One region of the Streptomyces sp. NPDC085524 genome, then DNA from elsewhere that is predicted to be linked to it. Evidence: riboswitches for the same ligand, from Rfam matches in the RefSeq annotation. Region 1 holds a riboswitch; the other holds the start of a gene.

The links. A riboswitch is a leader RNA that binds a small molecule or an ion and turns the genes downstream of it on or off. The one in region 1 is predicted to bind S-adenosylmethionine.
Region 2: it holds a riboswitch for S-adenosylmethionine, as region 1 does, so the genes downstream of both, thrC (threonine synthase) here and ACIGFK_RS35030 (aminotransferase class V-fold PLP-dependent enzyme) in region 1, are expected to answer to the same signal.

Annotation. Positions count from the first base shown of each region.
Region 1 is NZ_JBITTH010000031.1:23,053-38,338, forward strand. Features, by position in the region: gene ACIGFK_RS34980 (AMP-dependent synthetase/ligase) at 1-379, shown strand, start outside; gene ACIGFK_RS34985 (GMC oxidoreductase) at 386-2,002, opposite strand; gene ACIGFK_RS34990 (glycosyltransferase family 4 protein) at 2,316-3,458, opposite strand; gene ACIGFK_RS34995 (hypothetical protein) at 3,479-4,606, opposite strand; gene ACIGFK_RS35000 (NlpC/P60 family protein) at 4,637-5,680, opposite strand; gene ACIGFK_RS35005 (NlpC/P60 family protein) at 5,955-6,983, opposite strand; gene ACIGFK_RS35010 (NYN domain-containing protein) at 7,237-8,601, opposite strand; gene ACIGFK_RS35015 (hypothetical protein) at 8,642-8,884, opposite strand; gene ACIGFK_RS35020 (rhomboid family intramembrane serine protease) at 9,011-9,733, shown strand; gene ACIGFK_RS35025 (Lrp/AsnC family transcriptional regulator) at 9,730-10,011, shown strand; gene ACIGFK_RS35030 (aminotransferase class V-fold PLP-dependent enzyme) at 10,356-11,747, opposite strand; SAM riboswitch class IV at 11,981-12,097, opposite strand; gene trpD (anthranilate phosphoribosyltransferase) at 12,205-13,269, opposite strand; gene ACIGFK_RS35040 (cytochrome bc complex cytochrome b subunit) at 13,433-15,064, opposite strand; gene ACIGFK_RS35045 (Rieske 2Fe-2S domain-containing protein) at 15,061-15,286, opposite strand, start outside.
Region 2 is NZ_JBITTH010000026.1:93,194-108,479, forward strand. Features, by position in the region: gene ACIGFK_RS32460 (CBM35 domain-containing protein) at 4-1,011, shown strand; gene ACIGFK_RS32465 (1-phosphofructokinase family hexose kinase) at 1,034-1,954, opposite strand; gene nagA (N-acetylglucosamine-6-phosphate deacetylase) at 2,069-3,220, opposite strand; gene ACIGFK_RS32475 (ROK family protein) at 3,220-4,152, opposite strand; gene ACIGFK_RS32480 (extracellular solute-binding protein) at 4,331-5,635, shown strand; gene ACIGFK_RS32485 (DUF3263 domain-containing protein) at 5,681-5,917, shown strand; gene otsB (trehalose-phosphatase) at 5,978-6,829, shown strand; gene ACIGFK_RS32495 (trehalose-6-phosphate synthase) at 7,061-8,521, opposite strand; gene ACIGFK_RS32500 (glucosyl-3-phosphoglycerate synthase) at 8,568-9,545, opposite strand; SAM riboswitch class I at 9,731-9,883, shown strand; gene thrC (threonine synthase) at 9,877-11,190, shown strand; gene ACIGFK_RS32510 (MoaD/ThiS family protein) at 11,227-11,505, shown strand; gene ACIGFK_RS32515 (cold-shock protein) at 11,914-12,120, shown strand; gene groL (chaperonin GroEL) at 12,464-14,086, shown strand; gene ACIGFK_RS32525 (GNAT family N-acetyltransferase) at 14,239-14,667, opposite strand; gene ACIGFK_RS32530 (Uma2 family endonuclease) at 14,672-15,259, opposite strand.

The DNA of each region.
Region 1 (15,286 bases):
CCCCGCGGTGATCGAGGACCGGATCCGGGCGCACGCGCTGGTCGCGGAGTGCATGGTCGTCGGCGACGGGCGGCCGTTCGTGGCCGCACTCGTCACCATCGACGAGGAGTTCCTCGGCCGGTGGGCCGCGGAGAACGGCAAGCCGGCCGGGGTGACGGCGGCGGAGCTGCGCGAGGACGCGGAGCTGATCGCCGCCGTCCAGAAGGCCGTCGACGACGGCAATGCGGCGGTGTCCAAGGCGGAATCGGTGCGGAAATTCCGCATTCTGCCCTCCCAGTTCACGGAGGAGTCGGGTCACATCACGCCTTCGCTGAAGCTGAAGCGCAATGTGGTCGCGAAGGACTTCGCGGACGAGATCGAGGCGCTGTACCGGGGCTGATCGTCCCTAACGGGGGTCCTCGGCGAGGATCCGGGCCATGTTCCGCTCGGCGAGGGCGGTGATGGTCACGAACGGGTTCACGCCGAGCGATCCGGGGATCAGGGAGCTGTCGACCACGTACAGCCCCTGGTAGCCCTTCGCCCGCCCGTACCCGTCGGTGGCGTCGCCGAGGACGCAGCCGCCGAGCGGGTGGTAGGTGAAGTTGTCGGCGAAGGCCCTGTTGCCGCCGAAGAGGTCGTAGCGGTACATCGTGAAGTTCTTCCAGTTGATGCGGTCGAAGAGGCACTTCGCCGCGTTGACCGAGGGCGTGTTCTGGTCCCTGCGCCAGTTGAGGCGCGCCGAGTCGGTGGCCGCGTCGTAGGTGAAGTGCCCGCGCTCCGGGTTCTTGGTGATGGCCAGGTACATCGAGATCCAGTGCTCCAGCCCCATGGGGAGCGGGGCGATCTCGGCGAAGACCGGGTTCGAGGCGTTGTCCCAGTCGTCGATGCCCATGGCGGGCATGGTGGCCTGGTTCGCGCCGACGGTGTCCCAGAGGTGGTTGGCGCGGGCGGTCATGACGTTGCCGTTGTGGCCCCAGCCGAGCCCGACCCTGTCGCTGAGTGCGGGCAGGGCGCCCGTCTCCCGGGCCCGGAGCAGGATCTCGGTGGTGCCGAGGCTGCCGGCGCCGAGGAACAGCTGCTTGCAGCCGAGTTCGCGGACCTGGGTGACCCGTCCCGTGACGTCGCCGGTCTGCACGGTGAGGACGTATCCGCCGGCCGGGTCCGGGCGCACGCCGACGACGCGCTGCATCGTCTCGATGGTGACGTTGCCGGTGCCGAGGGCGGCGGCGAGGTAGGTCTTGTCGACGCTCTTCTTGCCGTGGTTGTTGCCGTAGATGACCTCTCCGGCGAGGGCCGACCTGGTGGCGGTGCCGGCGGCTTCCCGCTTCATGTACTCGAAGTCGTAGACGTTCGGTACGAAGACGGTCTTCAGGCCGGTGTTCTGGGCGTGCTTGCGGGAGATCCGGGCGAAGCGGTACCACTCCGTGGACTCGAACCAGGCCGGGTCGATGTCGTTGACGCCGAGCATGGCGCGGGCGCGGGGGTAGTAGGTGCCGTACATCTCGTCGGCGTCGACCTGCGGCATCACCTCCTGGAAGTACGACCGCCGGGGGGTGGGCGCCATGCCGCCGTTGACGAGCGACCCGCCGCCGACGCCGCGTCCCACGTACACGGACATGTCGCCGTAGTTCACGCGGTCGAGGACGCCGGGATACGGGCTGATGTCGCGGTTGACCACGTCGAGCCAGAGGAACTGGGCGAGCGGGGCCTCGGTGCGGTTGCGGAACCACATGGAGCGCTGGTCGGGCGCGGAGGTGGAGGGGAAGACCTTGCCGTCGGGGCCGGGGGTGTTCCAGAGCCGGCCCATTTCGAGGACGACGGTACGCACGCCGGCCTGGCCGAGTCTCAGCGCGGCGACGGCGGAGCCGTAACCGGAGCCGACGACGATGGCGGGGGCGTACTGTGCGGCGGCGGGCTCGGCGGCGGCCGCGGATTGCAGCCCGATGCGGGTGAAGCCGAGGGCGGCCGCGGTCTGGAGGGCGCCGATCCCCAGTAGGTGACGGCGCGTCAGGTGTGGTGTCATGGCCGCATCATGGGCGGAATCCGGCCGTCCCCCCATAGCCGGTGCTGCCACAGTTCTGAGTGACAGTCAGACATGGCGTTCGGCCCGTCCCGCCGCCCTTGGGGCTCCGCCGGCTCGAAGATCCGGGGCTCCGCCCCGCACCCCGCTCCTCAAACGCCGGAGGGGCTGGATCTGGCGACTGCCGTCCGTCCGGCGCTGCTGACTGCCCAGCCGCACCTGGCGGACGGCAGCAGCCGGAACCCAGCCCCTCCGGCGTTTGAGGAGCGGGGGTCCGGGGGCAGAGCCCACGCAACCGCGCAGCGGCGGCCAACGGCTACAGCAACGCGCGCAGGCGGTCCGCCAGCAGGTCCCAGCGCCACTTCTCCTCGACCCACGCCCGCCCGCGTTCACCCATGCGCGCGCGCAGGTCCGGGTCCTGGAGGAGGGTGACGATGCGGTCCGCCGCGTCCTCAGGGGCGCCGCCCCGGACCACCCACCCCGTCTCACCGTCGAGCACCGCGTCCGGCGCCCCGCCGGAGTCGCCCGCGACCACCGGCAGGCCCGTCGCCGAGGCCTCCAGGTAGACGATGCCGAGCCCCTCGACGTCCAGCCCGCCCCGCCGGGTGCGGCACGGCATCGCGAAGACGTCGCCCGCCCCGTAGTGGGCGGGGAGCTCGGACCACGGGACCGCTCCCGTGAAGACCACCGAGTCCGCGACCCCCGTGGAGACGGCGAGGGCCCGCAGGTCCGATTCGTACGGCCCGCCGCCCACGATCAGCAGCACCGCGTCCGGCACCGCCGCCAGGATGGCCGGCATCGCCTCGATGAGGGTGTCCTGGCCCTTGCGCGGCACCAGCCGCGAGACGCAGACCACCACCGGGCGGTCGGTCAGCCCGAGCCGTGCCCGGACCTCCGCGCCGCCCGACTCCGGGTGGAAGGTCTTCTCGTCCACCCCCGGCGGGAGTTGGACCATCCGGGCCGCCGCCCGCTCCGTCACCGCCGAGGCGATCCGCGAGCGCGTGTACTCCCCGAGGTAGGTCAGCGTGTCCGTGCCCTCGCCGATCCGCCGCAGCAGCTGCCGCGCGGCCGGCAGCTGCGCCCAGCCCGCCTCGTGCCCGTGCGTGGTGGCGACCAGCCGCTTCGCGCCCGCCCGCCGCAGCGCCGGGCCCATCAGCCCGAGCGGGGCCGCCGCCCCGAACCACACGGACTCGCAGCCGTGTTCCTGCAGCAGGCCCACCGCCCGCCGGGTCACGCGCGGGGTCGGCAGGAGCATCGTCGTACGTTCGCGCACGACCTGGAACGGCTGCTCCGCGTCGAAGGCCGCGGTGGCCTCGCGGCCCTCCGCGCTCTGCTTCCACGTGGAGGCGTAGACGACGACCCGGTCGGGATCCAGCCGTAGCGCCATGTTGTGGAGGAAGGCCTGGATGCCGCCCGGTCGCGGCGGGAAGTCGTTGGTCACGATCAGCGTCTTGTGCATCGCCTGCCGACAGTACCCGCTCAGCCGAGTTCGTCGCGCAGGGACTCCTGCCAGGCCCGGGTGAGCGTGTCGGTGTCCGTGCCCAGGGCGTGGGCGAGGGCGTTCGGCCACGGCTCCCGGCCCGCCGCCTCGTACAGCCGGACCAGGCCCGCCTCCCCCCACTTCTCCGCGATCAGCCGACAGGCCAGCCACGCGCCCTCGTAGGCCCGCGCCGCCGCCTCCGGGTCGCCGCCGAAGGCGAAGGCCTCCGTCCGGGGCAGTCCGCCCGGCACCTCGCCCCGCCGCACGGCCCGGGCGAGCACGGGGGCGCCCTGCGCGGGGGTGGTGGAGGTGCCCCGGTACGCCGCCCAGTCCGCAAAGCCCTCGGAGAGCCACAGCGGGGTGGTGGCGGAGGTCGCGGCGCGGGTGGCCACGTGCGTGACCTCGTGGGTCAGGACGATCCGGCGGCCCTGCCCGCTCAGTTCCGGGTAGGCCTGCGGGTTGACCACGACCCGGTCCGCGGGGGCGGGCCCGGCGCCCACCTGCCCGGTGGTGACGGCGCCCAGTCCCCGGTAGGCCTCGGCCGGGCGGCCCAGCAGCCCGGCCATCCGCTCCAGCGACCCCGGTACGAGGACCACGACCCGCCCCGACCACGGCCGCGGCCAGGCCGCGCCGGCGGCCGGTACCGCCCGGTCGGCCTCGGCGGCGATCGCGGAGAGGGCCCCGGGGGACTGCCCTTCGCCGCCCAGCACCAGGGAGTGCGCCCCGCGGGCCACGGTCACCGCGCCCTGGTCCCACAGCTGCGGCAGGGCGCCGGGCGCGGGCCGGTCGGCCGTGACCCGCCACCGCCCGCCCTGCCCGTCGAGGGTGAGCTCCCGCGCCGAACCGGCCGGGGCCGTGTCGTATCCGGCGAGCCGGTAGTGCAGTTCGGCCCGGGCGGTGGCCCGCGCGCCGTCCCGCCGGACCGAGGTGACCTCGTAGGACCAGCCCTCGAGCGGGATCCCGGCGAGCCGCTCGGGCGGTGTCCGCGACCAGGCGGCGACGGCCTCGCGGACGTCCCGCTCGGCGGTGTCCCGGGGGGTTCCGGGCGCGCCGCAGCCGGTCAGCAGCGCGCCCAGCACGCAGAGCAGCAGCGGCAGGACACGGGGGACGGGGCGACCGCGGGGCATCCGCCGATCGTACGTGCGTGCTCCGCGGGTTCAGGGGCGGGTGACCGACGACACCGGCATCATCCCGACCGGGTCGTAGCGCACCCGGGCCCCCGGGTAGGGGGCGTGCACGACCTGGCCGTTGCCGACGTACATGCCGACGTGGCTGGCGTCGGAGCGGTACGTCACCAGGTCCCCGGGGCGGGCCTGCGAGAGCGGCACCTGGCGCCCCGCGTGCCGCTGGGCCTGCGAGGTGCGCGGCAGCGAGACGCCCGCCTGCCGGTACGACCAGACCATCAGGCCGGAGCAGTCGAAGCCGGAGGGGCCGGTGGAGCCCCATACGTAGGGGCGGCCGACCGCCGAGCGGGCCGCCATCACCGCGGCCGCGGCGCGGCCGGAGGAGGGCCCGAAGGAGGGCAGTTCGGGCAGCACGTCCTGGCGGTCCGCGGAGCGCGAGGCCCGCTCGTAGTCGGCCCGTTCCTCGGAGGGCATGGCGTTGAGCAGCCGCCGGGCGGCGGCGAGCTTCGCGGTGACGGACCTCTTCTGGGTGGCGACGTCGGCGCGCAGGGCTTCGAGTTCGGCGAGTTTGCCGGAGGCTTCGCGGCGTTCCTGGGCGAGCCGGCGCTGCTCCTCGCGCAGTGCCTCGAGCTGGCGGGCCTGGCGCCCGGTCAGCCGGTCCAGGGCCGCGGACTGTTCGAGGTACGCGTCCGGGTCCTCGGCGAGCATCAGGGCGAGGGAGGGGTCGATGCCGCCGCTGCGGTACTGGGCTCCGGCGAAGGTGCCGAGGACGCCGCGCATGGTGTTGACGCGTTCCTGGCCGCGGGCCACCGCGTCCTGGGCCCGGCTGATCTCGGCGCGGAGCCGGTCGGCCTTCTCGCCCGCCTCGTTGAAGCGCTCGGTGGCCTGCTCGGCCTCCTCGAAGAGCCGGTCGACCTGGGCGCGGGCACCCGCTGCCGGCTCCTGCGGGAGGCCGGGCGCCGCGCCCGCGGGTGCGCCCGACATGACGACGGCGGCGCCTGCCGCCGCGGCGGTCAGGACGGTGACCTTCGTGTTCCGGTCGAGGGCGTTCGGCCCGGTCCGGCGATGGGACGCCACGTGAAACCGCTCCCTTCCGCTGCGCGGGGCCCGGGTCCGCCCTCCGTGGGCGGCCGTGTGCCGGGTTCCGCGCTGGCAGACAGTAGCCGCGCCACGGGGCACCGGCCAACGACCGCCGGAGGGTACGAACGGGGACGCCCCGCCGGAGACGCAGGTCACCGGCGGGGCGTGTGGTCGCGGCGCACGCGTGCAATTCCCCCGGATGGGCGGTGCACGGCGCGTTGTGTGACGGGGGAGGTTCCTGGGCCTTCAGGGGTCCAAGAGGTCCCGGGGGTCAGCCGACCCGGACACCGAACATGAACGGCATGTTGTCCATGGACTCGTACTTGATGCCGCCGCGCGGGTTGGAGGCGTGCAGCGTCATGTTGTTGCCGGCGTACAGGCCCACGTGGTGCAGGTCGCTGTAGAAGAAGACCAGGTCACCGGGCTGGAGCTGGCTGCGGCTGATGCGCGTGCCGTCGTTGGCCTGGGTGTAGGTGGTGCGGCTGATGCTGACGTTGGCCTGCTTGTACGCCCACTGGGTGAGCCCGGAGCAGTCGAAGGCGCTCGGGCCGGTGGCGCCCATCACGTAGGCGCCGCCCAGCTTGGTCTTCGCCGCCGCGAGGGCGGCTCCGGCGCGGCCGGAGGCGCTGACGTTGCCGAGGTCGACGCGCTGGCCGGCGGCGCGGCTGGCCCGGGAGTCCTCGTCCTTGATCGCGGCGCGCTCCTCCGCGGTGAGGGTGTTGAGCAGGGCCTGCGCCTCGGCGAGCTTCTCCTGCGAGGCCTTCTTCTTCTCGCCGAGTTCCTTGCGGGTGGCGTCGAGGTCGGCGAGCTTGCTCGCGGCTTCCTGGCGCTGCTGCGCGAGGGTGCGCTGCTTGGCCTGGATCCGCTGGACCGCCTCGACCTGCTTGCCGCTCAAGTGGTCGAGGGAGGCGGCTTTGTCGAGGTAGCCGTCGGGGTCCTCGGAGAGGAGGAGGGCGAGTGCCGGGTCGATGCCGCCGGTGCGGTACTGGGAGGTGGCCATCGAACCGAGCGTGTTGCGCAGCTCGTTGATGTCTCCCTGGCCGCGGGCGACCTGGTCCTGGAGGTACCCGATCTCCTTCTCGAGCTTGTCCTGGTGCTCCTTGGCCCCGTTGAACTTCTCGGTGGCCTGCTCCGCCTCTTCGTAGAGAGCGTCGACCTGGGACTTGACCTCTTCCTTGGTCGGCTTCGCCGGGGCGGCCGATGCACCCTGGGAGGAGAGGACGACGGCCGCGGCCGCTGTCGCGGTCAGCACGGTCACACGAGCGCGGGTCGGCTGCTTGGGTCGACGGTGGGACGCCACGCGGGCGAGCTCCTTCTTCCTAGAGCCGCCGAAGAACGCAGGCTCGGCAGCACCTCCGCCGCCACCCCGAATGAGTGATCTACCGCACGAAGGTTTGAGCAGACCTTAGTGACCCCGCTGTGATCAGTTCAAATCCCGTCGGGAAAAAACTTGCTGACCGACCAGGTTCTTTACCTACAGCGCACGCTGTGTGCAGGGCACTTGACCGTACGTCCCTCAGACTCCCTGCCAATTCGGGCATTGGGGCCAGGAGTTACGAAACGCGCGAAAGCCGCTTCAGCAACAAGGCGGACGTCACGGGTCGCGCCCCGGCCTTGGCCACGCCGTCGGCGACCTCCCGGTCGGTGGAGACCACGACCACCGGGCGGCCGGGCGGCTCCGCGCGCACCAGCTGGCGGATCAACTCGTCCGCCGTGACCCCGGCCTTGGAGAACAGCACCCGGACCCCGCGCGGCGGCGCGAGCAGCACCGGCGCCGCCAGCTCCGCCCCGTCGAAGACACAGGTCATCTCGGCGCCCGTCTGCGCGGCGAGCATCGACAGCCCGCCCAGCAGCCGCAGCCGCTGCTTCTCAAGCGGCATCGTCGGATAGCCGGTCTTCGTCACGTTGTAGCCGTCGACCACGAGATGGGCCTGGGGCAGCGCCAACAGCTGGTCCAGCAGCGCCGGATCGGTCTCCGACAGCGCCCGGGCGGCGATGTCCTTCGGCGTCATCCGGCCGGGCTCCACCGCGTCCACGGTGTCCGCGGGGCGGATGTTCACCGGCGGCAGCGCCAGCTCGCGGCGCAGCCCCGCCGCCGCGTCCAGCACGGTGTCCAGCAGCAGCCGCAGCCGCATGTCCTCGATGCTGCGCCCCTCGCGGGTGGCCCGGCGGGAGGTCTCCAGCGCCGTCTCCACCTCCGTGAGGCGGGACTTGAGCCGCCGGCTCTCGCTCTCGGCGGCGGCCACCTGCGCGGCGGCCTCCCCGCGGATCCCGTCGATCTCGGCGTTCACCTTGCGCAGGGCGGCCTCGCCGCGCTTCACGTCGCTGAGGGCACTGCGCAGCTTGCGCTGAAGCGATTCGGCTTCCTTGCGGGCGGCCTCCAGCTCGGCCCTCACCTCTTCGCCCCCGGTGCGCTGCAGTTCCCGTACGTGGGCCAGCTCCTCGCGCAGCCGCTCCAGCTCGCGCCGGGTCTCCTCGCCCACCCGCTCGGCGTCGGCGCGCTGCGCCTCCTCGCCGGCGGCGGCGACCAGCTTGACCCAGCCGACGGGCCGCAGCACGTACGCGGCGGCCGCCACGTCCAGCGGATCGGCGGCGGCGGGCGGCGCGCCCGACTCCAGCGCCGCGGCGAGGTCGCCCTGCGCCTCGCGCAGCTTCTCGGCGACGCGGCTGCGGAAGACGCCGTCGGTCTCGACGGCCGTGGCCATGGCGTTGCCGGCGAACTTGACCCGACGGGTCGGGGTGAAACGGGCGTACTGGCGCAGCTGCGCCGGGAGGTCCGCGACCGTCAGTCCGCCGAAGGCGTCCGAGACGAGCGCGACGACCCGACGCCGCACGCCTTCCGGCAGCGGGCGGTCGAGCACCTCGGCGGCGTCGCCGGCCGCATCGGCCGGCTCAGCGCCGCTTGCTGGCTCCACGATCCGTCACCCCTACCGTCTTCTACCTGTGGGCGGGGCTCCGTCAGGAGTCCGCGCCCGGCCTGTCCACGAGCTCGATCTGGTCCACCGCATTGCACCAGCGGCAGCGGACCGACTCGATGGTCTCACTGACCACCTCGCGCTCCTCGACCTTGGGCTCCCCGGCGAGGTCCAGGTGGACGTACTCGACGACCTTCGACGAACGGGTGACGTCGAAACGCGTGAGGTTGCCGCACAGGGTGCAGCGCCACCGGGTGGTGTCGGTCGGCAGGGGAACCGTCGTCATCAGGCCGCTCTCTCCTTCGTAGCTGATTCAATTAAAGCCGTCCGCGCTGCTCTCGTCGGACCGCAGCTCGTAACCCTACGGCCTGCCACCGCTTCAGGTGGGGCCGGTTGCGTCATGCTCTGTCACATGATCGTAAGGTGGCGGGCCGTCCGCGAGGCCGCCCGGGGACCGGTGGTCACCCATGCGCTGATCGCGGGCTGCGCTCTGGTGTTCCTCCTCGGCCCCGCCTCGGGGCTGAACCCGGTCTACGGCACGGGGGACGAACTGCTGACCGCGGGTACGGCCTACTTCCGGCGCTGGGGCGTCGTCCCGGACGAGCTCTTCACGCGCAGCCCGCGTGCCTGGCTGACGCCGCTGACGGCGCTCTTCGTCCACGGCAGCTGGCTGCACCTGCTCGGGAACATGCTCTTCCTCTACGTCTTCGGCGCCATGGCGGAGGAGCGGATGGGCCGCCCCGCCTTCCTCGTCTTCTACGTCTGTACGGGCTACCTGGCCCTCGCCGCGTACGCGGCGGCCAACGCCGGCTCCGACCAGACCCTGGTCGGCGCGTCCGGCGCGATCTCGGCGGTCCTGGGGGCCTTCCTGTGCCTGCTGCCGAGCGCGCGGGTGACGAGCCTGTTCCCGTTCCTCTTCTTCCTGCCGCTGCGGTTCCCGGCGTGGATCGTGCTGCTCTTCTGGTTCGCCTTGCAGGGGGTGGCGGCACACCGGGCGGGCAGCGGTCCCGGGGTCGCGTACCTGGCCCATCTGGTGGGCTTCTCGCTCGGCTTCCTCTACGCGTGGGCGCGGTATCGGCGTACGACTAGAGTGGGTCGACCAGCGACGGCCACCGAGGGAGACAGCCAGCCGTGATCACCGCGATCGTGCTCATCAAGACCAGCGTGGACCGCATCCCCGAGATCGCCGAGTCCATCGCCGCGCTGGACAGCGTCAGCGAGGTCTACTCCGTCACCGGTACCTACGACCTGATCGCGCTGGTCCGCGTCGCCCGCCACGAGAACCTGGCGGACATCATCCCGGGCCGCATCAGCAAGATCCCGGGCGTCGAGGCCACGGACACGCACGTGGCGTTCCGTACGTACTCCCAGCACGACCTGGAGGCGGCGTTCGCGATCGGCCTCGACGCGTAGCGCTGCCCCGGACCCCGCGCCTCAAACGCCGGCGAGGCTGGATCTTCCCCGGCCGGGGTCCTGACCCTTCGGGCCCTGCGCGGTGTCCGCGCCATGACTCCGCCCCGGCGGGCCGGGACGGTGCTCTTGGGGTGGGGCCGTGCAGGAGGGTCCCCGCAGGACGAGCGCGCGACCACCCTCCACGCCACGCAGCACTGCCCGCAGGCGCGAGGACGAGGAGACACTCCGGAGGGGCCCCGCCCCAACAGACCGGTCCCGCCGAGGCAAAACCAGCCCCGCCGGCGCTTGAGGCGCGGGGTCCGGGGCAGCGCCCCGGCAGCGCAGCCCCCGCCGGGCAGGGGGCGTCAGACCGCCGGGACGCAGCGGCCTTCCTCCGTGCGGTACTGCCACTTCGCGCCGTCCGCGACCAGTTCCTTCACCGCCCCGACGAAGCGGTCCACGTGCTCGTCGGGCGTGCCCGCGCCGAAGCTGACGCGGATCGCGTTCAGCGAGCGCTCCCCCGGCGCCGCCTCCGGCGCCCCGCACTCGCCCTGGGCCTGCGGCTCGCTGCCGAGCAGGGTGCGGACCAGCGGGTGGGCGCAGAAGAGGCCGTCGCGGACGCCGATGCCGTACTCGGCCGACAGGGCCGCGGCGAAGTGGGAGCTGTTCCAGCCGTCCACCACGAAGGAGATGACGCCGACGCGCGGGGCGTCGTCCCCGAAGAGGGACAGGACGCGCACCGCCGGGACCTCCGCGAGGCCCTCGCGGACCTTGCGGATGAGCTCCTGCTCGCGGGCGACCAGCGTGTCGAAGCCCGCCTCGGTCAGGGCCCGGCAGGCGGAGGCGATGGAGTAGACGCCGATGACGTTCGGGGAGCCGGCCTCGTGGCGGGCGGCCGTGGTGTGCCACTCGACGTCCACGCCGCCGTCCTCGCGGCGGGCCACCTTGCGGGAGGCGCCGCCACCGGCCAGGTACGGCTCGGCCTGCTGGAGCCAGTCCGCGCGGCCGGCGAGCACGCCCGAGCCGAAGGGCGCGTACAGCTTGTGGCCGGAGAAGGCGACCCAGTCCACGTCGAGTTCCTGGACCGAGACGGGGTGGTGCGGGGCCAGCTGGGCGGCGTCCAGCACGATCCGCGCGCCGTGGGCGTGCGCGGCGGCGGCGAGCTCCTTGACCGGCCACAGCTCACCGGTGACGTTGGACGCACCGGTGACGCAGACCAGGGCCGGGCCGTAAGGCTCGCGGTCGGCCAGCGCGCGCTCCAGGGTGGCGACGGCCTCGTCGGGGGTGCGGGGGGCGTTGAGGTAGGTGACCTGGGCGTTCGTCCACGGCAGCAGCGAGGCGTGGTGCTCGGTCTCGAAGACGAAGACCTGGCAGCCGGCGGGGAGCGCGGCCGCGAGCAGGTTCAGCGAGTCGGTGGTGGAGCGGGTGAAGACGATCTGGTCGGAGGGTCGGCAGTCGAGGAATCCGGCGACCGTGGCCCGGCTCTGCTCGAAGAGGTCCGTGGAGAGCTGCGAGAGGTAGCCCGCGCCGCGGTGGACGCTGCCGTAGTAGGGGGCGTACGCGGCCACGTCGTCCCAGACCCGCTGGAGCGCGGGGGCGCTGGCCGCGTAGTCGAGGGCCGCGTAGGTGACCTCGCCGCCGGTGACGAGCGGGACGGTGACGTCCCGGCCGAGGACCGCGAGGGGCTCGGCACAGGCGGGGTCGACGGCGGTGGCGGCGGAAGCGGTGGAGGCGGCGGCGTTCAGGGTCGCGGACATGGCGGTGTCTCCCGGCAGGCAGGGCGGAATGGCTTCGGTGTGCCCGTACGCGGGTACGGCGGCGCTGCGGCCGTCCGGGGTACGGGTAGGGACCTCGGAGGGAAGGCGGGCCCGACGCGGGTACGCGGAAGAGACCCTGATCCGAGGGTTGAAGAAGGGGCGGAGTCGCCCTATCGCATTCGCTTGCTCACGGAAAAAGCTCCTCGAGTGGACCAGGACCCCTGGTATCGAGGGATCCGCGCTTGCCGTAGGCCTTGCTGCCTACGACCTGGTCATCACCCGGGGCACCCCGCCACGGAAGGAGGGTTGCCGGACAGCAAGCCGGGGCCTAAACGCTGTCACTCGTGACCTGATCCGCATCCTGCCACAAGATCGACCGAACGCAAGACCCCGGTCCACATGCTGGACCGGGGTCGGCTCTTTCACGCCTTTCTCGCGCAGCCCGGCTGCGGCGGGCCTACCGGTTGGTGGCCGCCACCCACCGCTCGAGGGCGGCCCGCGCCGAACCCGAGTCGATCGACTCGGCCGCACGGGTGATGGCGGCCGCGATCTGCTCCTCCAGCGTGCCCGTGCCCGGGTCGAGGGCGACCAGCGCCGCCGCCGAGTTCAGCAGCACCGCGTCGCGGACCGGACCCGTCTCGCCGGCCAGCAGCCGGCGGGCGACGTCCGCGTTGTACGAGGGGTCCCCGCCGGCCAGTGCGGAGACGTCGACCAGCTCGATGCCGACGTCGCGCGGGTCGAAGGACTGCTCCGAGACCTTGCCGTCGCGGACCCACCAGACGCGCGAGGTGGCCGTGGTGGTCAGTTCGTCCAGGCCGTCGTCGCCGCGGAAGACCAGTGCGGACGAGCCCCGCTCGGCGAGCGCGCCCGCCACGATCGGGGCCACCCGCGCATCGGCGACACCGGTCGCCTGGGCCCGTACCCGGGCCGGATTGGTCAGCGGGCCGAGGAAGTTGAAGGTGGTGCGGATGCCCAGCTCCTTGCGGGCCGCCGCCACGTGCCGCAGGGCCGGGTGGAACTTCACGGCGAAGCAGAAGGTGATGCCGGCCTCCTCCGCGACCTCCACGACCCGCTCCGGGGTGAGGTTGAGGTTGACGCCGAGCTTCTCCAGCACGTCCGAGGAGCCGCTCGCGGAGGACGCCGCCCGGTTGCCGTGCTTGACGACCTTCGCGCCGGTTCCGGCCACCACGAGGGCGGACATCGTGGAGATGTTCACCGTCTTGGCCCCGTCGCCGCCCGTGCCGACGATGTCGACGGTGCGGCCGGGCACCTCGATGAGGTTGGCGTGCGCGTACATGGCCCGTACGAGGCCGTTGATCTCGTCGACCGTCTCGCCCTTCGCCCGCAGCGCGACCGCGAAACCGGCGATCTGGGCGTCGGTGGCCTCCCCCCGCATGATCCGGTCCATGGCCCAGGCGGTGTCGTCGGCACTCAGATCACGGCCGGTCAGCAGGGCGTCGAGGACGCCCGGCCAGCCACGGGCCGCCACGCTGTCGCCGCCCGCCGGGGTCACAACGTTCATGGTCCGCTCCTGCTGCTCGTCAGAGATCCACGTCGAATGGAAAGGCCTTCAGCCTATCCAGCCGGGGAGACGGCAAAGAGCCCCGTCCAGACACTGGACGGGGCTCTCGCCGTGGCGACACCAGGACTGACCGAAATCAGTCCCTCATGCTGTCAAGCGGGGATCAGTGGTGGCCGTGGCCGGACTGGATCTCCTTGTACTCCTCAGCCGTGGGCTTCAGGATCTGGTTGCCCTCGGCGTAGAGGCCCTTGCTGAGCTTCGCGCGCAGCTTCTCGGTGGCCTTCACCTTGCGCTCGACACCGTTCTCGTCGACCGTCGGGCCGATCTCGACCGGCTTGTACTGCTCGTGCGAGGTGAGCGTGTGCAGCTTGCCCTGCGAGAGCGGCTCGTGGACCTCGACGAACTCACCGTGCGGCAGACGCTTGATGATGCCGGTCTCGCGACCGTGCAGCACCTTGTCGTGGTCCCGGCGCTGGAGGCCGAGGCAGATCCGCTTGGTGACGATGAAGGCGACGACCGGGACGACGAAGAAGCCGATCCGGACGAACCACGTGATCGAGTTGATCGACAGGTGGAAGTACTGGGCGAACATGTCGTTGCCGCCGCCGATGAGGAGCACGATGTACTCCGCGATCCAGGCGACACCGAAGGCCGTACGGGTCGGGACGTTGCGCGGGCGGTCCAGGATGTGGTGCTCGCGCTTGTCGCCGGTGACCCAGGACTCGATGAACGGCCAGACGGCGATCGCGCCGAGGACCAGCGGGAAGAGCAGCAGCGGGATGAACACGCCCAGGACGAGCGTGTGGCCCCACAGGTTGATCTCCCAGCCCGGCATGGCTCGGATCAGGCCTTCCGGCATACCCATGTACCAGTCGGGCTGCGCACCGGTGGACACGTGGTCCGGGCGGTACGGGCCGAGCGCCCAGATCGGGTTGATCGAGGCGATGGCCGCGATGGCCGCGACGACACCGAAGACCAGGAAGAAGAAGCCTCCGGCCTTGGCCATGTAGACCGGCAGCAGCGGCATGCCGACGACGTTGTTGTTCGTCTTGCCGGGACCCGCGAACTGGGTGTGCTTGTGGTAGAAGACCAGGATCAGGTGGGCGACCAGGAGGCCCATCATGATGCCGGGCAGCAGCAGGATGTGGATCGAGTAGAACCGTGCGACGAAGTCGCCGCCCGGGAACTCTCCGCCGAAGAGGAAGAACGACAGGTACGTGCCGATGACCGGCACGGACAGGATCGCGCCCTCCATGAAGCGGACACCGGTACCCGACAGCAGGTCGTCCGGCAGCGAGTAACCGGTGAAACCGGTGAACATGCCGAGGACGAGCAGCAGGAAGCCGAAGATCCAGTTGACCTCACGCGGCTTGCGGAACGCGCCGGTGAAGAAGACGCGCATCATGTGCACGACCATCGCCGCGACGAAGATCAGCGCCGCCCAGTGGTGGATCTGACGGATCAGCAGACCACCGCGGACGTCGAAGCTGATGTCGAGGGTCGAGGCGAAGGCCTCGGACATCAGGACGCCCTGCATCGGCACGTACGAGCCGTGGTACACGACCTCGTTCATGCTCGGGTGGAAGAACAGCGTCAGGTACACACCCGTGAGGATGATGATGATGAAGGTGTAGAGGCAGATCTCACCCAGCATGAAGGACCAGTGGTCCGGGAAGATCTTGCGCATGTTCGCCTTGGCGAGGCTGTAGATGCCCAGGCGGCCGTCCGCCCAGTCCGCTACGCGCTCGCCGGCAGGCGCTTTGCGCGCCTTCGTGTCAGTGGTCGCAGTGCTCATCCGCGCTCCCAGAATGCAGGACCGACGGGCTCTTCGAAGTCGCCGAGCGCTTCGAGGAAGCCTTCGTCATTCACACCGATCCGCAGCTGCGGAAGCGCGTGACCGGCCGGGCCGAAGATGACACGGGCGCCGTCGGAGAGGTCGAAGGTGGACTGGTGGCACGGGCAGAGCACGTGGTGCGTCTGCTGCTCGTACAGGCTGATCGGGCAGCCGACGTGGGTG
Region 2 (15,286 bases), on a different contig from region 1:
GCGATGACGACGCCCGCGAACAACGGACCGCACGGTGGGGCGAACCAGCCCGAGGACGACGATCCGTTCGGCTATCTCTACGCGGACGGCCAGGCCGCCGGAGCCACCCCGCCCGGTCAGGCCGGCGGATACGGCTACCCGGGACCCGCGGGTGGTCCTTCCGGCGTGCAGCCGGGTGTTCCCCGTACCTCCCACCACCAGGTGCGCACGGTCGGCGAGCGCAGGAACGGCGGCCAGCGCGGCCAGGTGCCCGCGCAGCCGGGCTACCAGGCCCAGTACCAGGCCCCGGAGGCGCTCCAGGCGGGCGGCTACGGCGTTCCGCCGCAGCAGCAGCCCCCGCAGCACCAGACGCAGACGATGTCGCACTCCGGCGGTCACGGCGGCGGTGGCGGCTCCAGCCGCCGCGGTCTGCTGATCGCGGCCGTCGCGGTGGTGGCCACCGTCGCGATCGGCATCGGCGCGGCCGTGGTCTTCTCCCCGAAGGACAAGGACAAGAAGGGGAAGGGCGAGGCGAACGGCGGCCAGCAGTCCGCGGCCCCGCAGACCCCGTCGAGTGCGCCCGCGACGGCCTCGCAGGCGCCGGAGGCCCCGCTACCGAAGGCCGACTTCGCGGGCGCCGGCATGTCCCTCACCGGCGGTGCGCGCCTGAACAGCGCCGTTCCGGGCGCCAAGAGCGCGGGCGGCCAGTACGTGGACGGCCTGAACACGCCCGGCGCCGCGGCGACGTGGACGCTGGACGTGCCCAAGGCCGGTTCGTACAAGCTGAAGATGACCTACGGGGTGCCGGGCAAGGACGCCAACACCACGCTGACCCTCAACGGCGAGGTGCAGACCCGGCCGGTCAACATGAAGAACTTCTCGAAGGCCGCCGAGGGCGACTGGGCCAAGGGCTGGACCAACACGTACTCGCTCGTCGACCTCAAGAAGGGCCAGAACGTCATCAAGATCTCGTGCGAGGCCGGCAACCAGTGCGACGTCGTGCTCGACCAGCTGTGGCTCGAGCAGGGCTGACCCGGCCGGCCTCCTGGGCTTCCTAGGCCTCCGTGACCTTCACCGACCCCCGTACCTCCTCGTAGGTGCGGGGGTCGAACTCTCCCGCCACCGGCGCGAGCACCGTGGCCGCCGACAGGGCCACCGCGCGGGTCAGGCGTTCCGGCCAGTCCAGGCCCTCCACCAGCGCGGACAGCAGCCCGGCGACCACGGAGTCGCCGGCCCCCGTGGGGTTGCCGGCCAGCGGGCGGGGCGGGGCCGCCTGCCAGGTGCCCGCGGCGGTGGTGGCCAGCAGGCCGGCCGGGCCCAGCGAGGTGACCACCGCGTGCGCGCCCCGGCGGCGGGCGTCGCGGGTGGCCGGCAGCGGGTCGCGGGAGCCGGTGAGCTCCGCCAGCTCGGCGGCGTTCGGCTTGATGATCTCCGGGCGGGCGGCGACCCCGCGGCGCAGGGCCTCCCCGCTGGTGTCCAGCAGGACGGGCACCCCGGCCGCGCGGGCCTGCCGCACGAGCACCGCGTACGCGCCCACGGGGACGCCCGGCGGGAGGCTGCCGCACAGGGCGACCGCCCGGGCGCCGGCCAGGAGCTCCTCGTACCGGGCCAGGAACTGCGACCACTCCGCCGGAGTGACCTGCGGGCCGGGCTCGTTGAACTGGGTGGTGTCGCCGGAGGCCTCGTCCACGACGGCCAGCGTGCGGCGGGTGGTGTCCGCGCAGGGCACGAGGGCGTCGGCCACCCCGGGGGCCCCGGCCGCCAGCAACTCCCGTACGACGGCGCCCACCGGGCCGCCCGCGAAGCCCGTGGCGGTCACCTCGTGGCCGAGCGCGGCCAGCACCCGGGCGACGTTGATCCCCTTGCCGCCGGGGCGTTCGGTTACGGCCGTGACCCGGTGTGAGGCGTGCGGCAGCAACCGCGGTACGCGGTAGGTCACATCGAGCGCGGTGTTGAGCGTCACGGTCAGGATCATCTGGGCACCCCCGGGTCTGTTGCTGCCGGGATCATGCCAAACGGAAGGCGGTCGGCCCAGTTCTCGGGGCCGACCGCCTTGATCCGTACAGCCGCTTGGCCGTCAGGGCGCTGTTCAGGACACCGGATTGACGACCCATTCGCCGCGCCGCATGACGCCCTTGAGGTCGAAGGACGCGTCCAGGACGACCAGGTCCGCGTACTTGCCGGGCTCCAGCGAGCCGATCTCGTCGTACAGGCCGATCAGCTTGGCCGGGTTGGCGGAGATCGCCTGCACCACGGATTCCACCGGCAGCTTGTCGAGGGTGACCGAGCGCTTGAAGGCGGTGTCCAGGGTCAGCGTGGAGCCGGCGATGGAGCCGCCCTCCACGAGCCGCGCCACGCCCTCCTTGACCTCGACCTCCAGCGGGCCCAGGTGGTAGGTGCCGTCGCCGAAGCCGGCCGCGTCCATCGCGTCCGTGATCAGCGCCACCCGGTGCGCGCCCGCGTGGTGGAAGGCCAGCTCCAGCATGGCCCGGTGCAGGTGGACGCCGTCGTTGATCAGCTCCACGGTGACCCGCTCGTCCTCCAGCAGCGCGGCGATCGGGCCCGGGGCGCGGTGCTCCATGCCGGGCATCGCGTTGTACAGGTGCGTGGCGACGGTCGCGCCCGCCTCGATGGCCTGGCGGGTCTGGTCGTACGTGGAGTCCGTGTGGCCGATCGCGGCGATGACCCCGTGCTCGGCCAGCAGCCGTACGGAGTCCAGGCCGCCCGGCAGTTCGGTGGCGAGGGTGAACATGCGGGCCGTGCCGTGCGCGGCGTCGACGAGCTTGCGGACCTCGGCCGGGTCGGGGTCGCGCAGCAGCTCCTCCTTGTGCGCGCCCTTGCGGCAGGCGTTGATGAACGGGCCCTCGAAGTGGACGCCCGCGATCTCGCCCTGCTGGGTGAGCTCGGCGAGCAGCCCCGCGCGCCGGGCCAGCTCGTCGAGCTCCCCGGTGACGGTGGAGGCGACCAGGGTGGTCGTGCCGTGCTCGCGGTGGGTCCGCACGCCCCGGAGGACCTCTTCGGCGGTGCCGGAGGTGAAGGAGGCGCCGCCGCCGCCGTGGTTGTGCATGTCCACGAAGCCGGGGACGATCCAGTGCCCGGACAGGTCGACGGCCTGCGTGTCCTCGTGCGCGCTCCCGGCGATCCGGTCGCCCTCGACGATGACGCGGCCGCCCGCCACGATGCCGGTGGGCAGCACCACCCTGGCGCCGGAAAGGACTGTGCTGCGTGCGCTTCCGGACATCAGGCCGGTACCTCCGTGGCGAGTAGGTCCCAGGCGAGCAGCCCTGCGCCCAGGCATCCGGCGGTGTCCCCGAGGGCCGCCGGGACGATGTGGGGCAGCCGCTGGAACGTCACGCGCTCCTCCACTGCCTTCCGTAGTGGTGTGAACAAGGTTTCCCCCGCCTCCGCGAGCCCGCCACCGATGATCAGCGTGCGCGGGTCCAGCAGGGTGATCGCGGTGACCAGCCCGTCGGCGAGCGCGCCGACGGCGCCGTGCCACACCTCGCGGGCGCGGGCGTCGCCGGACTCGACGGCCTTGGCGCAGTCCGCTGCGTCGGCGTCGGGGTCGCCGGAGGCGGCCGCCCAGGCGCGGCTGACGGCGGAGGCGGAGGCGAGGGTCTCCAGGCAGCCGTACTGGCCGCAGCCGCATGCGGGGCCGCCGGGGCGCACCACGATGTGGCCGATCTCGCCCGCGTAGCCGTGGGCGCCGGCCTCGATGCGGCCGGCGATGCCGATGGCCCCGGCGATGCCGGTGCCGAGCGGTACGAACAGGAAGCGGTCGGCGCCGCGGCCCGCGCCGATGCGGCCTTCGGCGAGTCCGCCCGTGCGGACGTCGTGGCCGAGGGCGACGGGGATGCCGCCGAGGCGCCGGCCGAGCAGCTCGCGCATCGGTACGTCGCGCCAGCCCAGGTTCGCCGCGTAGACGGCGATCCCGTTCTCGCCGTCGACGATGCCGGGCACGGCGACTCCGGCGGCCGAGGCGGGTTCCCCGAAGCGCTCCCTGCCGGTGTCGAGGAGCTCGGCGGCGAAGTCCTGGATCGTCTCGACGACGGCTTCGGGGCCCCGCTCGCGGCCGGTGGCGCGGCGGGCCTCGTGCAGCAGGGTGCCGTCGGCGGCGACCAGGGCGGCCTTCATCCCGGTGCCGCCCACATCGAGGGCGATGACGTGTTTCACGGGTTTCACAGGGACAGTCTCGCGTGCTCGGCGGGGAAAGGTCTAGTCCAGTGAGAGGGATTGTTGAGTGGCCATACAAATCCGGGACCCGGGGTGGGGGGTGGGTGTGAGGGAGCCGCCAAAGTGGTGTAGACCTTACGTGGATCGTACGTACGACAAAGGGAGTGGATCGAGAACCGTGAAGGGCCGTTTTCTGAGCCTGGCCGCATCCGGCGCCGCGCTGTGCCTGACCGCCGTGACGCTGACGGCCTGCGGAGCCGTCGGGGGACTCACCGGGGACAACGAGGTGACCCTGCGGGTCGTGGCGGCCGACTACGGGGACAATCCGCAGAACTCCTCGGCGGCCTACTGGAAGGACCTCGCCGCCGGCTTCGAGAAGGCCAACCCGGGCGTGCACGTCGAGGTCAGCGTCTACTCCTGGTCGGAGGTCGACGCCAAGGTCGCCGCCATGGTCAAGGCCGGCAAGGCCCCCGACATCGCCCAGATCGGCGCCTACGCCGACTACGCGGCCGCCGGAAAGCTCTACAAGGCCGACGAGCTGCTCTCCGTGCGCACCGAGGCAGACTTCCTCGCGCCCCTCGCCGACGCGGGCAAGGTCAAGCGCGTCCAGTACGGGATGCCCTTCGTCTCCAGTACCCGGCTGCTCTTCTACAACGAGAAGCTGCTGGCGGACGCGGGCGTCGTCGGGAAGGACGCGAAGCCCGGGTCCTGGCAGCCGAAGAACTGGGCCGACCTGGAAGCGGCGGCCAAGAAGCTCAAGGCCGCGGGCGTCCCCACCCCCTTCGCGGTGCCGCTGGGCCGCGAGGAGGCGCAGGCCGAGACGATGATGTGGACCCTGGCGGGCGGTGGCGGCTACACCGACAACGAAGAGGCGTACGCCATCGACTCCCCGGACAACATCAAGACCCTGGAGTTCCTCCGGGACAAGCTGGTCGGCCAGGGCCTCACCGGCTCCGTCGAACCGGGCAAGGTCGACCGGCAGGCCGCCTTCGACGCCTTCACGCGCGGCGAGGTCGGCATGCTCAACGGACACCCGACGCTGCTGAAGCAGGCCGCCGCCAAGGGCGTGAAGTTCGGGATGGTGCCGCTGCCGACGGCGGACGGGTCCGACCCCCAGGCGATGGGCGTCGCCGACTGGGTCATGGCCTTCAAGAACGGGCACCGCAAGGAGTCCGGCGCGTTCCTGGACTACCTGTACGAGCCGCAGAACGTGACGGCCTTCACCGCCAAGTACGACCTGCTGCCCGCCACCACGAGCGGCTACCGGGCCGTGGAATCCGGTACGGGCGGCGCCGCGCCACAGCTGAAGACCTTCCTGACCGCACTGCCGAACGCGAAGCTGTACCCCGTCGGCAAGAAGTCCTGGGCGGGCGTCAGCGAGGACATCAAGGAGAAGATCGGCACCGCCGTGCAGCCGGGCGGACAGCCGGCGAAGGTGCTGGAGGAGATCGCGACGGCGGCGCGGTCGGCCGACGCCCACTGAGGGCGGGCCGGGCCGGGTGTCGGTGGGCGGCGTTAATCTGGCCGTATGACGGACGAGGGGCAGTTGACGGCCACCGAGGCCGCGGTGCTCGCGTACGAAGGCCGGACCTGGCCCGGGCCCGGGGTCAAGGAGCGGGCCATACGGGAAGGGCTCGGCATGACGCCGGTCCGGTACTACCAGCTGCTCAACACCCTCATGGACGACCCGCGCGCCCTCGCCCACGCCCCGGGCACGGTGAACCGGCTGCGGCGCATCCGTGAGGCGCAGCGGGCGCGGCGGTAGCGGGGGCGCGGTGTCCCGGCCCCGTAGCCGGGGCCCGGCTGGGCCATTAGGGTCATCCGTATGGGGAGCACTCCGCACCACCACCTGCCGATGCCCGTCACCGCAGCCGGACGCGAGGGACTCGAAGCCCTGCTCCGCGCACCCCGCCGTTCCGTGGTCGCCCTCGACTTCGACGGCACCCTCGCCGAGATAGTCCCGGACCCGGACCAGGCCCGCGCCCACCCCCTGGCCGTCCCGGCCCTCTCCGCACTCGCCCCCGAGGTCGACTCGGTCGCCGTCATCACCGGCCGGCCGGCGGGCGTCGCCGTGCGGTACGGGGGCTTCGCGGGGGTCACCGGGCTGGAGCACCTCGTCGTCCTGGGCCACTACGGCGCCGAGCGCTGGGACGCCGTCACCGGCATAGTCCACGCCCCCGCCGAACACCCCGGGGTGGCGGCCGTACGGGCCGAGCTGCCGGGCTTCCTGGACTCCATCGGGGCCTGGCGCGGCACCTGGATCGAGGAGAAGGGCCGGGCCCTGGCGGTGCACACCCGGCGGGCCGCCGACCCCGCGGCCGCCTTCGCGGCCCTGCGCGAGCCGCTGGCGGAGCTGGCGGCGCGGCACGGGCTGATGGTGGAGCCGGGGCGTGCGGTCCTGGAGCTGCGGCCCCCGGGGATGGACAAGGGCGTCGCCCTGACGGAGTTCCTCGCGGAGCGGTCCGCGGAGGCGGTGCTGTACGCGGGCGACGACCTGGGGGACCTGGCGGCGTACTCGGCGGTCGAGAAGCGGCGCGCGGACGGGCTGCCGGGGCTGCTGGTGGCCAGCGGCTCGGCGGAGGTGCCGGAGCTGGCCGCGCGGGCCGACCTGGTCCTCCCCGGACCGGGTGCCGTGGCGGCCTTCCTGGCCGAGCTGGCCGGGGCCGTTCGCGCGTAGCCGGGCCCCGCTGCGCGGAGCTGCTCCCCGCCCCGCCCTTCCTCCTTTCCCCCGGGCCGCCCCGGACCCCGCTCCTCAAACGCCGGAGGGGCTGGTTTGCCTCCGGCGGCGCCTCAAACGCCGGCGAGGCTGGATTTGCCAACTCCAGCCCCTCCGGCGTTTGAGGAGCGGGTCTGGGCGGAGCCCAGGGTGCCGCGCAGCGGCATTTTCAGGGGCGCCGCCCCGCACGGGTCAGTCGCGGAGGCCGGCCAGTTGGGCCGCGAACCACTGGGCCGGCGGGAGCGCCACGGCAGCGGCGGCGAGCCGTTTGGTGCGGTCCGCGCGTTCCGCCGCCGGCATGGCGAGAGCCGTGTGCAGCGCGGCGGCCGTCTCCGAGACGTCGTACGGGTTCACCGTCAGCGCGTCGCGGCGGAGCTCCTCGTACGCCCCCGCCCCGGTGGACAGCACCAGCGCGCAGCCGGCCTCCGACACCACCGGGATCTCCTTCGCCACCAGGTTCATGCCGTCCCGCACCGGGTTCACCAGCGCCACGTCGGCCATCCGGTACGCCGCCAGGGAGCGTGCGAAGTCGTCCTCGACCGATACGAGCACCGGCTGCCAGTCCGGCGTGCCGAACTCCGCGTTGATGTCCGCCGCCAGCTCCGCCACCGACGCCGTGTACGCCCGGTAGACCTCCAGGTCCTGCCGCGACGGGTACGCGGACGCCAGATGGACCACCCGGCCCCGCCACTCGGGGTGGGTCGTGAGCAGCTCCCGGTAGGCCAGCAGGCCGCGCAGGATGTTCTTCGACAGTTCGGTGCGGTCCACCCGGACGATCGTCATCCGGTCGCCGACCTCCGCGCGCAGGCCCGCCAGTTTGCCGTCCACCTCCGGCCGGTGCGCGAGCGCCCGCAGGTCGTCACCGTCCACGCCGAGGGGGTACACGTCCACGTCCGTGAACCGGTTCGACGAGCCCGCCTTCCGGTGCTGGACCCCGCGGTGCCGGCCCCCGTGGCGCCGGTCGCCGCCCGGCAGGGCGCCCCACGCGAGGCCGATCGCGTCGTCCGTCTCGGCGCCGCTGATGAAGGCCGAGGCCCAGGCCCAGGTGTGGAAGCCGAGCCGGTCCGCCCCGAGCATTCCCCAGATCAGCTCCGAGCGGACGTCGTCCGGCAGCATGTCCAGGAACTCCGGCGAGGCCCACGGCGTGTGCGTGAAGTGCGCGATGCGCAGGTCCGGCCGCAGCTCCCGCAACTGCCCCGGGACCAGGGCCAGGTGGTAGTCCTGGACCAGCACGCACGCCCCCTCGGCGGCCTCCTCGGCGAGGGCGGCCGCGAAGGCGCGGTTGTAGGCGGTGTACGAGGCCCAGCGGCGGCGGAACTCCGCGTCGAAGGCGGGCTCGCGCGGCACGTCGTACAGGTGGTGGTGGGTGAACCACAGCACCGAGTTCGCGATGCCGTTGTACGCGTCGTCGTAGACGGCGGGGTCGATGTCGAGCATCCGGACCCCGGGCTCCGAGACCCCTCGCCGGACCGCCTCGCGGTCCGCCTCCGACAGGGCCGCGCAGATCCACAGCGCCTCCGGCTGCTCCGCGAGGGCCGCGGAGAGGCCGGAGACGAGACCGCCCCCGCCGCGCCGGGCACCGAGCGTGCCGTCGGCGGCGAGGGCGTAGGAGAGCGGGCCGCGGTTCGCCGCGACGAGTACCTGAGAAGCCATGCGGCACACCTAGCCCGGCCGGGTCCCCCTCAAACCATGCGAAACCTCACGCCACGCGACGCACGGCGTACTCCTTGACGCCCAGCATCGGCGGCCGCTCCTCGGTGTCCACGGGGTGCGTGTGCGGTACGAAGCCCTCCGGTCCGCGCTCGAACTGCGTGAGCTCCGGACGTACGAGGTGCCCGCGCGACAGCCGGACCAGGGCCGTGCGGTAGATCGCCGCGGCCATCCGGCCCAGCGCCTGCCCGTCCTGGTGGCGGTGCAGCCGTACGCCCACGTCCACCTGGGCCAGCGCGTCCAGCCCGACCGTGTGCAGCGCGTCCACCAGCAGGCCCAGCTCGACGCCGTACCCGACGGGGAACGGCAGCCGCTCCAGCAGGGAGCGGCGCACGGCGTACTCGCCGCCCAGCGGCTGCACGAAACCGGCCAGCTGCGGCCAGTGCAGGTTCAGGAGGGGGCGGGCCACCAGCTCCGTGACCCGGCCGCCCTGACCCGATGTCTTGCCGGAGACGAGCCCGTCGAACTCTGTGCCGAGCGGGCGGTCGTACATCGCCTTGACGAACTGCACGTCCGGGTCGGTCAGCAGCGGCCCGACGATCCCGGAGACGAAGGTCGCCGAGAAGTCCCGCAGGTCGGCGTCGACGAAGCAGACGACGTCCCCGGTGGTCGCCAGCAGCGAGCGCCACAGCACCTCGCCCTTGCCGGGCAGGGCCGGGATCCGCGGCAGTATCCCGTCGCGGTGCACCACCCGGGCGCCGGCCTTCGCGGCTACCTCGGCCGTCCGGTCGGTGGAGCCCGAGTCGATCACCACCAGTTCGTCGACCAGCGGGACCGGCAGCCCCTCGATCAGCTCGCGCCGGATCACCTCCACGATCGACCCGACCGTCGGCTCCTCGTCGAGCGCGGGCAGGACCACGCTGACCGTGGTGCCCGTCGCCCGTTTCCGGTCGAGCAGCTGGTCGAGCGGTCGGTCGGCGGCTGACCAGGAGCGGGCTGCCAGCCAGCGCTCCACCTCTTCCAGCACCCTCAGCACTCCCTGCGTTTCGGCGTTATGGTGCGATATGTGATCCATCTCGCGGTTCGGACAGCCATCTCAGCCGCCCGGACCTTCGGTTACAGTCTTGAACAACGCGAAGGACCACCGCATGCCGGGGGTCCCCGCGTACAAACGCACCGGCGCGCCACAGAGCGCGTGTGCCGGTGCCATACCGCTCATCCAGAGGGGCAGAGGGACACGGCCCGTTGAAGCCCCGGCAACCCTCCAGTCGGTTCTCGCGATGCGATACGCATCCCGCGGGGTCCCCGGCTAGGGAAGGTGCCAATTCCGTCTCATGGCGAAGTGCGCCATGGGGAAGATGAGGAGAAAGGGCCTCGCCATCATGGCTGCACAGACTGTCGCCACCTCTGTTGACCTCGGACCTGCCAACGGTCTTTCCTGTCGCGAGTGCGGCACCCGCTTCGAGCTCGGCCCCATCTTCGCGTGCGCCGAGTGCTTCGGACCGCTCGAGGTCGCCTACGACCTTCCCGCCGGTACTGGTTCGTCCGAAGACGTGGAAGCCCTGCGCGCCGCGATCGAGGCCGGCCCGAACAACATCTGGCGCTACGCCCCGCTGCTGCCCGTCCCCGCGGACGTGGCCTCCAAGCCCAGCCTGAACCCCGGCTTCACCAAGCTCGTGGACGCGGCCAACCTGGCCAAGGAGCTCGGCGTCACCGGCAAGCTCTACGTCAAGGACGACTCCGGCAACCCGACGCACTCCTTCAAGGACCGCGTCGTGGCCATCGCCGTCGAGGCGGCCCGCGCGTTCGGCTTCACCACGCTCTCCTGCTCCTCCACCGGCAACCTGGCCGGCGCCGTCGGCGCCGCGGCCGCCCGCGCCGGCTTCCGCTCCTGCGTGTTCATCCCGCACGACCTGGAGCAGGGCAAGGTCGTCATGGCCGGTGTCTACGGTGGCGACCTCGTCGGCATCGAGGGCAACTACGACGACGTCAACCGCTTCTGCTCCGAGCTCATCGGCGACCCGCTGGGCGAGGGCTGGGGCTTCGTCAACGTCAACCTGCGCCCGTACTACGGCGAGGGCTCCAAGACGCTGGCGTACGAGATCTGCGAGCAGCTCGGCTGGCAGCTGCCCGACCAGATCGTCATCCCGATCGCGTCCGGCTCGCAGCTGACGAAGATCGACAAGGGTCTGCAGGAGCTGATCAAGCTCGGCCTCGTCGAGGACAAGCCGTACAAGATCTTCGGCGCCCAGGCCGAGGGCTGCTCCCCGGTGTCGGCCGCCTTCAAGGCCGGCCACGACGTGGTCCGCCCGCAGAAGCCGAACACCATCGCCAAGTCGCTGGCGATCGGCAACCCGGCCGACGGCCCGTACGTCCTGGACATCGCCCGCCGCACCGGCGGTGCGGTCGAGGACGTCAACGACGAGCAGGTCGTCGAGGCCATCAAGATCCTCGCGCAGTCCGAGGGCATCTTCGCCGAGACCGCGGGCGGCGTGACCGTCGGCGTCACGAAGAAGCTCATCGAGAACGGGCTGCTCGACCCGACGCTGACCACCGTGATCCTCAACACCGGTGACGGCCTCAAGACCCTGGAGGCGGTGGCCGCGGACAGCGGCCAGACCGCCACCATCCGCCCGAGCCTGGACGCGTTCCGCGCCGCCGGCCTGGCCTGACCACCCCCTACGCACTACCGGAAAGGCAGTGTCGCCATGAGCGTCAACGTCCGCATCCCCACCATCCTGCGCACCTACACCGGCGGCGCCGCCGAGGTGACGGCCGAGGGTGCGACCCTGGCCGAGGTCATCGAGTCGCTGGAGAAGAACCACCCCGGCATCGGCGCGCGCGTCCTGGACGACCAGGGCAAGCTCCGCCGCTTCGTGAACGTCTACGTGAACGACGACGACGTGCGCTTCGAGGGCGGGCTGGAGGCGGCGACGCCGGACGGCGCCGGCGTCTCGATCATCCCGGCCGTCGCGGGCGGCTGCTGACCGGACGCCCACGGGCTTCCGACAGGATCTCCATAAATTGAATTGCCCCCTCCGCTGGAAGCGGAGGGGGCAATTCTGCTTGATTGGGCACGGTAGAGTTGGGGAAGTCCCCTCCGCTGTTCTTGCCCGGTGCATATGAACGGGTCGCGTGAGGGTCGACATCTGGTCAATGTGCGGGTGCGGTTTGGGGCTTTGGCGGGATATGTCAGGCCCGAGTTGCCCTGGAATATGTCAAATTTTCACTTCATTTCAATGTATCTGGGTGTCCAGATTTCTCGTCGGATTGACCTGTTGCAGACAGCATCGGCGCAGATACATTCAGCCTCGGTCGACGCGTTCCGACGCAAGTGATGACCCGGTAACGCGAAGTGCGTTCCCGCGCAAGGGCCAGTAATAGGGGAGTTAGGCATGGCTCAGGGCACCGTCAAGTGGTTCAACGCGGAGAAGGGCTACGGCTTCATCGCGGTCGACGGTGGTGCGGATGTGTTCGTCCACTACAGCGCCATCCAGATGGACGGATACCGCACCCTTGAAGAGGGTCAGCGGGTCGAGTTCGAGATCTCGCAGGGCCAGAAGGGTCCGCAGGCGGACATGGTCAAGCTCGCACTCGGCTGAGTCCCGGAGCGATCGACCACCGACGCGACACGTACGCGCGCACCCGCGTACGCGCAGACACAACGAGGGGCCTGCATCCGAGGAGGGATGCGGGCCCCTCGTGCGTTTGCCGTACGTCCCTTGGGCCACGGCCCGGCGTTACCCCAAGCCGCTTGCACTCGTGGGGGTCGAGTGCTAATCATTGGCGTTAGCACTCTCCGGTTGAGAGTGCTACTGAACGAGGACCGGGTCGGTGAGGCCCGCAGGGTCCGGCGGGAAGGAACCGCCGGGCACGCAGGCCGTCCGTCGCGGGCGCGGGCGCGGTCCAGGAGCAATCCACCGCTGTCCGGGAGGACCACTTCAGATGGCCAAGATCATTGCGTTCGACGAGGAGGCCCGCCGCGGCCTCGAGCGTGGGATGAACCAGCTCGCCGACGCCGTCAAGGTCACCCTTGGCCCCAAGGGTCGCAACGTCGTCCTTGAGAAGAAGTGGGGCGCCCCCACGATCACCAACGATGGTGTTTCCATCGCCAAGGAGATCGAGCTCGAGGACCCGTACGAGAAGATCGGCGCCGAGCTGGTCAAGGAAGTCGCCAAGAAGACGGACGACGTCGCCGGCGACGGTACGACCACCGCCACCGTCCTCGCCCAGGCGCTCGTCCGCGAGGGTCTGCGCAACGTGGCCGCCGGTGCCAACCCGATGGCCCTCAAGCGTGGTATCGAGAAGGCCGTCGAGGCCGTCTCCGCCGCCCTGCTCGCCCAGGCGAAGGATGTCGAGACCAAGGAGCAGATCGCTTCCACGGCCTCCATCTCCGCCGCCGACACCCAGATCGGCGAGCTCATCGCCGAGGCCATGGACAAGGTCGGCAAGGAAGGCGTCATCACCGTCGAGGAGTCGCAGACCTTCGGTCTGGAGCTCGAGCTCACCGAGGGCATGCGCTTCGACAAGGGCTACATCTCGGCGTACTTCGCCACCGACATGGAGCGTATGGAGTCGGCTCTCGACGACCCGTACATCCTGATCGTCAACTCCAAGATCGGCTCGGTCAAGGACCTGCTGCCGCTCCTGGAGAAGGTCATGCAGTCCGGCAAGCCGCTGCTGATCATCGCCGAGGACGTCGAGGGCGAGGCCCTGTCGACCCTGGTCGTCAACAAGATCCGCGGCACCTTCAAGTCCGTCGCCGTCAAGGCCCCGGGCTTCGGCGACCGCCGCAAGGCCATGCTCGGCGACATCGCCATCCTCACGGGCGGCACGGTCATCTCCGAGGAGGTCGGCCTCAAGCTGGAGAACGCCGGTCTCGACCTGCTCGGCCGCGCCCGCAAGGTCGTCATCACCAAGGACGAGACCACCATCGTCGACGGTGCCGGTGACAGCGACCAGGTCGCCGGTCGCGTGAACCAGATCCGCGCCGAGATCGAGAACTCCGACTCGGACTACGACCGCGAGAAGCTCCAGGAGCGCCTCGCGAAGCTGGCCGGCGGCGTGGCCGTCATCAAGGCCGGTGCCGCGACCGAGGTCGAGCTCAAGGAGCGCAAGCACCGCATCGAGGACGCCGTTCGCAACGCGAAGGCGGCCGTCGAGGAGGGCATCGTCGCCGGCGGTGGCGTGGCCCTGCTGCAGGCCTCCTCGGTCTTCGAGAAGCTCGACCTGTCGGGTGACGAGGCGACCGGCGCCAACGCCGTGAAGCTCGCCCTGGAGGCCCCGCTCAAGCAGATCGCCGTCAACGGTGGTCTCGAGGGTGGCGTCGTCGTGGAGAAGGTCCGCAACCTGACCGTCGGCTGGGGCCTCAACGCCGCGACCGGCGAGTACGTCGACATGATCGCCGAGGGCATCATCGACCCGGCGAAGGTCACCCGCTCCGCGCTGCAGAACGCGGCGTCCATCGCGGCCCTCTTCCTCACCACCGAGGCCGTCATCGCCGACAAGCCCGAGAAGGCCGGCGCTGCTGCCGGCGGCGGCATGCCGGGCGGCGACATGGACTTCTGATCCACCGCGGGCCGGCCTCCGGCCCTGGTGGATCGGCTGTTCTTCACGTACCGAGGGCGGCACCCCTTCCTGACGGAGGGGGTGCCGCCCTCGGGCGTTTCCGCGGTGCGGTGCGGTGCGGTTCATGCTCGGGTGCGGGTCAGGCCAGCGGGTCAGGCCAGCTGCTTGAGGAAGTACACGTCCTCGTGGCCGCCCGGGAAGCCCGGGACGCGGGCCGTTTCCACGTAGCCGTGGCGGGCGTAGAAGGACGGGGCCTGGAAGGTGAACGAGGAGACGAGGACGCTCGCGCAGCCCCGGGCCCGGGCCTCTTCCTCGGCGGCGGCCAGGAGCTTCGCGCCCCAGCCGGCGCCCCGGCTGTCCTCGCGGACCCAGGTCATCGCCATGCCCGCCCGGTCGCCCCAGCTCCAGCCGCTGAGCCCGGCGACGAGCTCTCCGTCCGCGTCGGTGATCCGCACGGTGAACTCGGACTGCTCCTGGCCCGGCGTCGCGGCCTGGTTGAAGACGTCCAGCTCCTTGCTCAGGCGCGCGTCGAGCTCGGCGTCCGGGCCGCCTGTGGTGATCCCCACCCCGTTGTCGTTCATGGGGTCATCGTGCGGGTCGGAAGCCGGTGGTGTCGATCTCGAATCCGAAGGGGGCAGGGACGGGCAGGGGCTCGCCGAAGGACACTGTCCTGCGGGAGCGGTATCCGTGCGGGGAGGGTTCCCAGAAGCAGGTGATCTCGGACGCTTGCATGTCGACGACCAGGTGGACGGGGACGAGCTGTCCGTACACGTCCAGCTTCTCGTGCCAGTCCACGTCTTTCGTGGACACCGAGGTGAACTCGGTCACCAGGGAGAGTGCCGCTGCGTCCAGATGCCTCCCCTCGCCCTCGAAGCCGGACTCGTCCACCACGTAGAGATCGGGGCCGTAAGCACGTCCTGCTTCAGGGAACTGGAAGAGGAACGGCGCGATGTCCGCGACATGTCCTTCCGGGGCGTGGGCCTCGAGTTGCTTGCGCAGTGCCCGCATGGGGCGGTAGTAGCGGCGCAGGGACCACGGCGACACGACGATCTTCCCCCGGATGAGCTCGGCCTTGAAGCCGTCTGGCGTGTTCAGCTCCGCGACCGTGCGCAGGAGGTCTTCGAAGGTCGGCGGCGCCGACAACGTCTCTATCGGTGTGGCCCGCTCGATCATGATGGTCACCCGTCGTCCTCCGCACGG